Regions from separate parts of the Paenibacillus rhizoryzae genome, predicted to be linked through region 2. Evidence: predicted binding sites of a transcription regulator. Region 2 holds the regulator's gene; each other region holds the start of a gene.
What was found. The regulator Rex, encoded in region 2, represses fermentation and respiration genes when NADH is low (regulators of the CRP and FNR family bind a similar motif). The targets are predictions, from matches to a motif close to TTGTGAAATATTTCACAA.

Region 1 (3,281 bases), on a different contig from region 2:
AGCAAGGACAATCCGTTAATATGCGTTAAATAGCGCACGTCGCTTGCTTTTTTCATCAAGGTTGCCGGCAAGCCCTTCAGTTCGATGCCGCTTTCGCCGATCCAGCCGATACCGTCCTTTCGCCCCAAGCTGGCAAGCGAACCGGAGTTGATCGGCTCGAACGCCTCCATCTTGGCGCCATTAAAGTATGCGTGCAAATTGTCGCCGACAAGCTCGCCCATTTGCCAAGCCAGCTGCGCAGTTGGCGGGTACGGTTGCCCGTCCGGCCCGAAGACGACGGCGCAGTCTCCGGCAAGGAATACGTCCGGGTGCGAGACAGATTGCAGGAATTCGTTGACCGTCGCACGGCCGCGGTTAACCTCGATTCCGCAATTTGCCACAAGAGAGCTGCCTTGCACGCCGCCCGTCCAAAGGAGCGTGCTCGTTTCGATAGCCCGGCCGTCACTCAAGCTGACCGTCGAACCATTCACTTCCGTGATCGTAATCCCTGTTATGAATTGAACGCCGCGAGCTTCGAGACTCGTTACCGCGCGCTCGATCAGGTCCGCTGAGAAGGTCGAGAGAACGGTCGATCTTCCTTCAACAACGTACAAGGATACGTCTGTGAAGTCGACGCCATACTTGCGGCAAATGCGCGGGAGCTCATCTGCCAGTTCGCCAACGAGCTCGACGCCTGTCAAGCCGCCGCCGCCGATAACGAAAGTCGCATCTGCTTTGTTTTTCGATTTCGCATAAGCGGCGATCTTTTCATTGACGTGACCGAAAATCCGGTTCGCGTCTTCGACGGATTTCAGCGTGAAGCTATTTTCCTGCAGTCCCGGAATGCCGAAATAGTTCGTTTCACTGCCCAGAGCAAGCACCAGCGCGTCGTAAGCATAGGATGTGCCGTTCTCCAGGACGACTTTGCGGCCTTCTGGATCGATCGCGGACACGGTGCCGATCTTCAGGTCGATACTTTTCCCTTTGAATAGATTTACGAGCGGCAAAGAGACGGCTTTCTCTGCGAGGTTGCCTACCGCCAGACGATGAAGCTCCGTAATGATTTGGTGCGTTTCATACCGGTTAATGACCGTAATCGTTGCTTCCTCCGCCGAAAAATGCCCGCGAGCGGAAAGCGCGCTGAGAAGGCCGCCGTAGCCCGCGCCTAAAATTACAATTTTCTTGCTCATGTTCCCATCCCCCTATTTATTATTTCTTCTTTCGCCCAGAACATCCAAGTACGCTTTACTGAAGCGCAGCATCCGTTGAAGCTCTGGATCTTTGAGCAGTCTAAGCATTCCGAACAAACCGATCGTAGACGCGTCTTGTTCCATTCGATCGCTGGCTTCGATAGCGGCCGATGCGTAATGCTTTGCTTTTTCTTCGATAGGTTTCACGACTTCCTTGACGGCGCCCACAGTGTCGTGAATGAGCACGCGGTCTCCCGCTACTTTCGCCGCCAAATCGTATGTCTTCGTCAGCAGCGTCGTCATCTCGACGAGCTTCGGCAAGTGAAGAACCAGCTGCTCCAAAGCTTCTTCGACTTCCGGCTTTAACAATTTATCCAGTATGTCGGACCGTTCGGCAGGCAAATCGGTCTTGTTTCGTTCTTGAATGATCGTTTCCAACATTTCAAATCTCCTCCTTGAATCTTGATCGTTTTCCTGAACCTTCCATGTGAAAAACTTCACATATTAACCTAGAGAAATCCATGTTTGTCATCAGTTGTTAACTACCCTATTCGAATGCATGTAAAGCCAACGAACGAAAGAATGAACAGCAAGGAAACAAGCATGCTCTGCACGCATTCATTGTTGTCCCCCCTTTGCTATTGATACAAATAAGACGATTAACGACGGCAATGTGTGACATGTCGATAGCAGGAGAAAGTCACCATATATGGGGATGCTCATCCTTGAAATGACCCATACTGGGCATTCTAAGACAAACAAAGAACCCTGAGTAGGGTTCTTTGTTAATAGAAGTTAAAGAAAATACTCGGCATTGGGTGAATAGTTAGCTCAAACCCGCTTTCGTCAATCCGTATGCTTCATCGGCTGAACCCGGCACGCTTTTGAAGCCGATGCTTATGCGATTCCAAGCATTTATGGCCGTAATGGAGAAGGTCAGGTCCGATATTTCTTTCTCCGATAAATGTTCGCGAACTTGGTCATACGCCTCATCGGCCACGCCGTGTTCCGGAATCTTGGTCAGCACCTCGGTCCAAGCCAGCGCTGCGCGTTCACGCGGACTAAACAGCGGCGATTCCCGCCAAATTGCAAGGTGATACAGACGAAGCTCTCTTTCGCCGTGGATCTTGGCTTCCTTGGAATGCATATCCACGCAGAATCCGCAGCCATTCATTTGCGATGCTCGGAGGTGAACCAGATCGAGGGTGCTCCTTTCAATCGAGCTATCCTTCTCAGCACCGCTAAGCGCAATGAGCCTTTTGAAAAATTCCGGCGATTGCTGCATATAATTCACCCGCTGTGTCATACGTATAACCTTCTTTCATCGTTATGGAAGTTATCAGAACGATCTTCGTTCATCGATCGCCAGCCTTCGCTCTCATGGCTTATAATTCGCAACTCCCATGCGTTTAATTCTCCTCATTTATCAAGCTTGGGACAAGCTGAAATCGTGTTTAATTATCTACTCGTTGAGCATCAAAATCGCAAATAAAGAGGCGGGACGAATAATCGTCCCGCCTAGGGATGTAAGGATAATGCTAATCTGCGGATAAGCTCGGCCTGCGTAAAAGGTTTCTTCCTCCCCCAACGCTTTACGCGCACGAGGTAAGGGCTTGAGGGGTTCTTTCGATGGTAGAAGCCGGGAACGCGCATGACGCGGGCGAGGTCCGTGATTTTGGGGTCGGAGTTGAACTTACGGACGAGTGATCGCTGAATGGGAACGAACCAGCCGATCGATCCTTTTCGGATCGCCCAGTAAATGTGGAAGCCGTTTTTGGTTTCGACGACCATTGAGCCGCGAATGAGCTTCCGGTGTCTAATAAGAAACTTCCGTTTGAGCTGCCACACTCTTCGCTTGCCTCGTTGGGCGAGCAGCAGGTAAAGTCCTTGCTTGGTCGGTGTCACACTGATGGATTCGATCCGTTCCACCGGATCCGATTGCAGCTCCAGCTTGCGACGCTCCGCCTCTTCTCTCGTTTGCAGCAGCTCGGAGATCTTGTTAAGGTCGACGTCTATGAAGTGAGCGCGAACCCCCTGGAAGTCGCCTCTGGCCTTCTCCCGGTAATTGACGGTCATGAACACCGCATATCCTTCGACGTTTTTGCGGAGCAG
Region 2 (3,281 bases):
TAACGGTAAAATTCGTAATAATGATTCGTAACACCGGCTTGATTGCGAGCGTAGAATACTTCCCACACCGGCTCACCGCCGAATAAACCAAGCTTCAAATGGGAGATGGAGGCATCCGGCTTCCCGAGCAGAAACCGTTCCTTCATATCGTCTTTAGCGACACCTTCATCTGCGCGCAGTGTAATGGACGACTCGTTTGGCTTTAACCATACATATGTAGTGTCGCCGTTATGGTCCTTCCCTTTCACGATCCAGACCGGTTCGTCCCAAACATAATGATAAGAACTGTCCACACTGCTTAAACTGCCTCGATCCTTGGCCTCGGCTTCTACCGCTTGTTCTTCTTTCCAGACAGGAGACTGCACAGACCGATAATACCAATTTAGCGCTATCAAGATTAGGATGATTAAGGTCGCGCTAAGCGCAATCCATCGGCCTGCTGTCATTACCGGCGGTCTTTTGCGTCGATTGGCACGCATTAGCTGGAGAGCAGCCTTTCGAAGCAGCGCTGCGCTTCAGCGCGAATTTGCGCTTCATCCAAGAAGACACATTCGCCTTGCTTCACCACTTGAACGCCATCTACCCAAACATGTACAACGTCGCGTCCGGATCCGGAATAGACAAGATGCGAGACAATCTCCGTCTTCGGATAGAAATGCGGCTGTTCCATATTCAAGGCGATAAAGTCTGCCTTCATACCCGGTTTAAGCGCACCTAGACGCTCTTCCTGCCAGATCGCACGCGCACCATATACGGTAGCGAGTTTGAGTGCTTCCCAGGCCGGAACGGCTGTAGGATCGCCCGAAATCCCTTTGTGGATAAGGGCTGCCAACCGGATTTCATCGAACAGATCCAGATTGTTGTTGCTTGCCGCACTGTCCGTACCAAGCGATACCGTTACGCCGGCTTTCAGCATATCCGGTACACGGGCAATCCCGCTCGCGAGCTTCAGATTGCTTGCAGGGTTATGGGAGACGCTTACGCCGCGTTCAGCAAGGAGCGCGATCTCTTCATCCGTCAAATGCACGGCATGCGCAACCAAAGCCGGACGAGAGAAGAAACCAAGCTTGTCCAGATGCTCGACAGGACGGCAGCCATAATCATTGACGTTGAATTGCACTTCCGCAGCCGTTTCCGACATATGCGTGTGCAGTGGCAAATCTAACTCTTTGGCAGCCTCTACGATACGAGCAATATAGTCCGGTGGGCATGTGTACGGAGCATGAGGAGAAAGCATCGTCCGAATACGACCGTTAGCTCTTCCGTTCCACTCTTGAGCAAATTTCTTCGCTTCATCCAGCTTCGCTGTTTGAACATCCGGCGGGCAAAGTCCGATTACGCCCCGCGTCAGCAGTCCGCGCATGCCGGATTGCTCTACAACTTCAGCTACGATGTGCATCCGGTCGTACATGTCAACGAAAGTTGTCGTTCCGGACTTCAGCATCTCAGCAACGGCGAGCGCCGTTCCCCAGCGTGCATCTTCATCCGTATATTTGCCTTCCATCGGCCACATCTTCTGCTCCAGCCATACTTGCAGTGCTTCATCATCGGAATAACCGCGAAGCAAAGACATCGCAGCATGTCCGTGCGTGTTAATTAAGCCGGGCATAAATACAAGGCCTTGGCCATCTATACGTTCCGCGCCTTCAGGAGCCGGATCCGGCGATAATTCGTCCAAATACAAAATGGTATCGCCTTCGACAACCATATGCCCCTTTAATACAGGACGCTGCTCGTCCATCGTGACGAAAGTACCATTCTCAATCCACAACCGTTTCATTCTCGTCGTCCCCTTCTTCGTCCAAGTAATACGCTAAACTCAGCAGCTCCGTGGTAAAATTCGCATAATGGATGCGTACATGCTCCTGCACCCGAAGAATCGTCGGGGCAAAATTCAAGATACCGTCCACGCCCGCTTCTACGAACTTATCTGCAACATTCTGCGCTTCAATCGCAGGCACGGTAATGATCCCTATGCGAATGTTACACGCAGCTACCGTTTCCTTCAGCTTATCCATCGGCAATACCGTCAACCCGTTAATGGAGGCGCCAACCATAGAAGGATGAACATCGAATACGGCTGTAATCTTCATATTATCCTTTAAATACGTATTATAGTTGCACAGCGCTCGGCCTAAGTTACCGGCACCGACCAGCCCTACATTCAGCGGCTGGTCCAGCTTTAAAATTTGACGGATCTTCTCGATGAGATAAGTGACGTCATAACCGATCCCTTTTCGGCCAAAATCGCCAAAATAAGCCAGATCTTTTCGGATTTGTGCCGGATTCAGATCCAGCTTATTGCCAAGATCTTGTGATGAAACCGTCTGGACATCCCGCATGTTCAGATCGTTCAAGACCTGCAGATAAACCGGTAGTCTGCGAACGACCGCCTCGGATATTTTCATCGGCTTCATTTTTCCACCTCTTCTTCACTTGGACTTGGTGCAAGCCATTCACGTATACGCGGCACAATCTGCTCTAAATGCATATGCTCGATCTTCGGCCCCGGTAAGGAATACAGAAAATATTTGCCGTAATACGTATCAATCACTCTAGTATCGTAAATAAGAACGATGCCGCGATCCTTTGCAGTCCGTACCAGGCGGCCAAATCCTTGCTTAAAGCGAATGACCGCTTGCGGGATAGAAAGCTTCATAAACGGGTTTTGCTTCTGCTCCTGCAGCAGCTCAGACTTCGCTTCAACCAGCGGATGGTTAGGCGGCTGGAAAGGAAGTCTCACAATCGCAAGGCATGTCAGCGCATCCCCGGGAATATCTACGCCTTCCCAGAAGCTGCTTGTCCCGAGCAGAACAGAAGCTTGCTGCTGTTGGAACCTTCTGGTCAGCTTGCTGCGATTACTGCTGTCGATTCCCTGACCGAGAACATGAATACCGGTTGCAGCCAGCGCTTCCTTGAGCGGATCATACACCTGCTTCAGCATTCTGTAAGACGTGAAGAGAACGAGCATCCGTCCTTTTGTTTCAATGGCCGCCTCTGTCAATGACTTCACCAGCATTTCATTGAACTGGGGATCTCCGGCGGCACCTTTCAGTACAGGGAAGTTGCGCGGAATGATGACTAGCGCTTGCTCTCTGTAATTAAAGGGCGAAGGCAATTGAACCGTCTTAAGACGTCCCTGCTCTTCATCTTGCGTTAAACCTAACTGCTCACAGGCATATTGAAACGATTTCTGAACGGATAAGGTCGCTGAAGTGAGAATGACGCTTTTCTTAATATCGAAGAAATAAGTCCGCAGCTGGCTGCTTACATCCGCAGGG
Region 3 (3,281 bases), on a different contig from region 2:
GGTACAGAGAAACGCAGCCGCGTGATCAGTGACCGCGAGAAACGGATCGTTGCGTATCATGAAGCGGGCCATACGATTGCCGGCTACTTCCTCGAGCATGCGGATCAGGTTCACAAAGTAACGATTATCCCGCGCGGACGCGCAGGCGGCTATGTCATCATGCTTCCTAAAGATGGCGACCGCATGCTGACGACGAAGCAGGAATTGCTCGATAAAGTAACAGGATTGCTCGCCGGCCGCGTAGCGGAAGAAATCTATATCGGCGAAATCGGCACTGGCGCTTACAGCGACTTCAAATCAGCGACGAGCATTGTTCGTGCGATGATTATGGAATACGGGATGAGCGACAAGCTTGGACCGATGCAGTTCGGCAGCAGCTCGCAAGGCCAAGTTTTCTTGGGCCGTGACATTGGACATGAGCAGAACTACTCCGATGCCATCGCTTATGAAATTGACCAAGAGATGCAGAGCTTCATTCAAGACTGCTATGCTCGTGCGAAACAGCTTCTTACGGAGAAGAGCAAAGAAATGCATCTTATTGCACAAACGCTCCTTACCGAAGAAACGTTGGAGATTGAGCAAATCAAACGTCTGATCGAGGGCGGAGCTACAGAAGGCGGCGCGAGCGAAGGCGGTTCAAACATCGTTTCCGCTGAGCCTAAAGCAGAGCCGATTATCGATACGATTGGCGGCGTGAAGGTTCGTATTGGTTCGAAGGAGCCAGGCGAATTGACACCTCCAATTGACCCGGACAACAGAGAAAACGATGACGATGACGGTACACCGAAGTCCTAAAGAATAGAAGTTGATAGTCCTCAAAGGCTGTCCGATCGCAGGCGACTGCGCGGGCAGCCTTTTTTGCGGGCAGACGCTTTAACGCTATAGTGGGAGGACGAGTAAGCTTGTGGGCTTAGTAACTTCCTTACATGAGGAAACCTTCCTTAGATCGGCTAAAACGGCCTCTTTTGTCTGTTGACAGCGTACACTACCTTGTGTAAATTTAAGGTTAATCCCTTGTAAAGGCTCTTGCGAATCAAGCGGCTTGCGACATGGGCATGATAAGGATTATGAATCACACAGCGGAATAACAGCATTTTCGATAAATAAGGGTGAACGAATAGCCAAGTTTGTGCATCAGTTCACAAAGTTAGTGAAAAGAGGGGAATTTAGCTATGGAAGCATTGGCTCTCGAAAGGAAAGCGGAACAAAACCGCGAATTGCGGGAACGATTGTTGCAATTGAAGAAGGAACGTAACGCCATTATACTTGCGCATTATTATCAGCGTGATGAAATTCAAGAGGTGGCGGATTTCCGCGGAGACTCCTTCCTGCTTGCGCAGAAGGCAGCGGAAACGGATGCAGATGTAATCGTGTTCTGCGGTGTTCATTTTATGGGCGAAAGCGCTAAAATTCTGGCACCGAACAAAACGGTTATCATCCCCGACGAGCGTGCCGGCTGTCCGATGGCCGACATGGTCAACGTCGACGGCTTGCGGAAGCTGAAAGCCCAGCATCCGAATGCGAAAGTAGTCACTTACATTAACTCCTCCGCCGAAATCAAAGCGGAAACCGATATTTGCTGTACGTCCGCTAATGCCGTGCGTGTCGTGAATTCGGTCGATTCCGACGAAATTATTTGGGTACCGGATAAGAATCTGGGTCATTACGTGCAGCAAAAGACTGACAAAAAAATGATTATCTGGGAAGGCTACTGCAACACGCATGACATGCTGACCGTCAAAGATGTAGAAGAAATGAAAGCGAAATATCCGAATGCACAGTTCGTCGTTCACCCGGAATGCCGTCCTGAAGTGGTAGCACTAGGCGATTTCGTCGGAAGTACAACGGCTATTATAAAATATTGTAAAGAATCGGATTGCCAAGAGTTTATCGTCGGCACAGAAGATGGCACAGGGTATCAGCTACGTCTGGACAGCCCGAACAAGACCTTCCACTTTGCAACGAAGTACTTGGTTTGTCCGAACATGAAAGTAAACAACTTGAAGAAGCTTGTTAAATGTCTGGAAACGATGCAGCCGCAAATTTACGTTCCGGAGCAGGTTGCCAATCAAGCCCGTCTATCCCTGGAGCGCATGTTACAAGTGAAGTAGCATGCGCTACTCTCTTTCCATGAGAAAGGAAAGTTGCACTTATGATCCCACGTTATCTCGTAGATGTTGAACTCGAAGGGCTTCCAGTCATTCATAAAGATGTCATTGTTATCGGGGCCGGCATTGCCGGTCTTTTTACCGCGATTAAAGCCAGTGAAACGAATGATGTGCTCATGATTACGAAGAAGTCGCTTATGGACAGCAATACGCGTTACGCCCAAGGCGGCATTGCGGCTGTTATTTCCGAGGACGACTCCCCGGCTTATCATCGTCAGGATACGCTTATTGCCGGCGCCGGGCTTTGTTCGCATGAAGCCGTCGATGTCCTCGTGCATGAAGGGACAAAGGGCGTAGAAGACCTGGTCCGCATGGGTACGCAGTTTGACCAAGAGAACGGCGAGTTTGCACTCACCAAGGAGGGTGCGCACAGTCAGCGTCGTATTTTGCATGCAAACGGAGATGCGACCGGTTTCGAAATCGTACGCGCATTGTCGGAGAAAGCGATTGCGAATCCGCGAATAGAGGTTTGGGATGATCATTTCGTCATCGATCTGATTACAGATGACGGTGTTTGCGTGGGTGCGCTGGTGCAGAAGCCGGATGGACAGCGATTGTTCGTGCGCGGCAAAGCAACGATTCTTTGCTCCGGCGGAGCAGGGCAGCTGTACCGCTACACGACGAATCCTGAAGTGGCTACCGGAGACGGAATCGCAATGGCCTACCGTGCAGGGGCTTACATACAAGATGTGGAGTTTATTCAATTTCATCCAACCTCGCTTTGTTACCCGGGCGCGCCTCGTTTCCTGATCTCGGAAGCGGTGCGTGGCGAAGGTGCGGTGCTCCGCAATATTCGTGGGGAGAGGTTTATGCACAAATACCACGAGCAGCTTGAGCTCGCTCCGCGCGATGTCGTTGCGCGGGCGATTGTGAGCGAGATGGAAGCGACCAAATCGACTTTTGTTTATATTGATGTGACCCATGAATCCGCCGATATGGTGAGACATCGGTTTCCGAACATTTATGAGTTCTGCTTGAATTTCGGACTCGATTTGACGACGGATTGGATTCCCGTTGCTCCTGCGGCGCATTATATGATGGGCGGAGTTAAAACCGACTTGCACGGCGAAACCAACTTGCGGCGGTTATTTGCTTGCGGCGAATGCTCATCGA

Region 1: a site for Rex is predicted at 1,655-1,672, ahead of AC6ESO_RS04975 (helical membrane plugin domain-containing protein). Genes of this name have one in related genera too.
Region 3: a site for Rex is predicted at 1,128-1,145, ahead of nadA (quinolinate synthase NadA). Genes of this name have one in related genera too.

What each region holds. Positions count from the first base shown of each region.
Region 1 covers NZ_JCAALT010000001.1:1,087,569-1,090,849, reverse strand. Annotated here, with positions in the region: gene AC6ESO_RS04980 (NAD(P)/FAD-dependent oxidoreductase) at 1-1,169, opposite strand, end outside; gene AC6ESO_RS04975 (helical membrane plugin domain-containing protein) at 1,182-1,610, opposite strand; gene AC6ESO_RS04970 (carboxymuconolactone decarboxylase family protein) at 1,996-2,475, opposite strand; gene AC6ESO_RS04965 (DNA-primase RepB domain-containing protein) at 2,688-3,281, opposite strand, start outside.
Region 2 covers NZ_JCAALT010000003.1:445,587-448,867, reverse strand. Annotated here, with positions in the region: gene AC6ESO_RS11040 (cell wall elongation regulator TseB-like domain-containing protein) at 1-479, opposite strand, end outside; gene AC6ESO_RS11035 (amidohydrolase) at 479-1,780, opposite strand; gene AC6ESO_RS11030 (redox-sensing transcriptional repressor Rex) at 1,761-2,417, opposite strand; gene dinG (ATP-dependent DNA helicase DinG) at 2,414-3,281, opposite strand, start outside.
Region 3 covers NZ_JCAALT010000015.1:17,912-21,192, reverse strand. Annotated here, with positions in the region: gene ftsH (ATP-dependent zinc metalloprotease FtsH) at 1-795, shown strand, start outside; gene nadA (quinolinate synthase NadA) at 1,173-2,111, shown strand; gene nadB (L-aspartate oxidase) at 2,153-3,281, shown strand, end outside.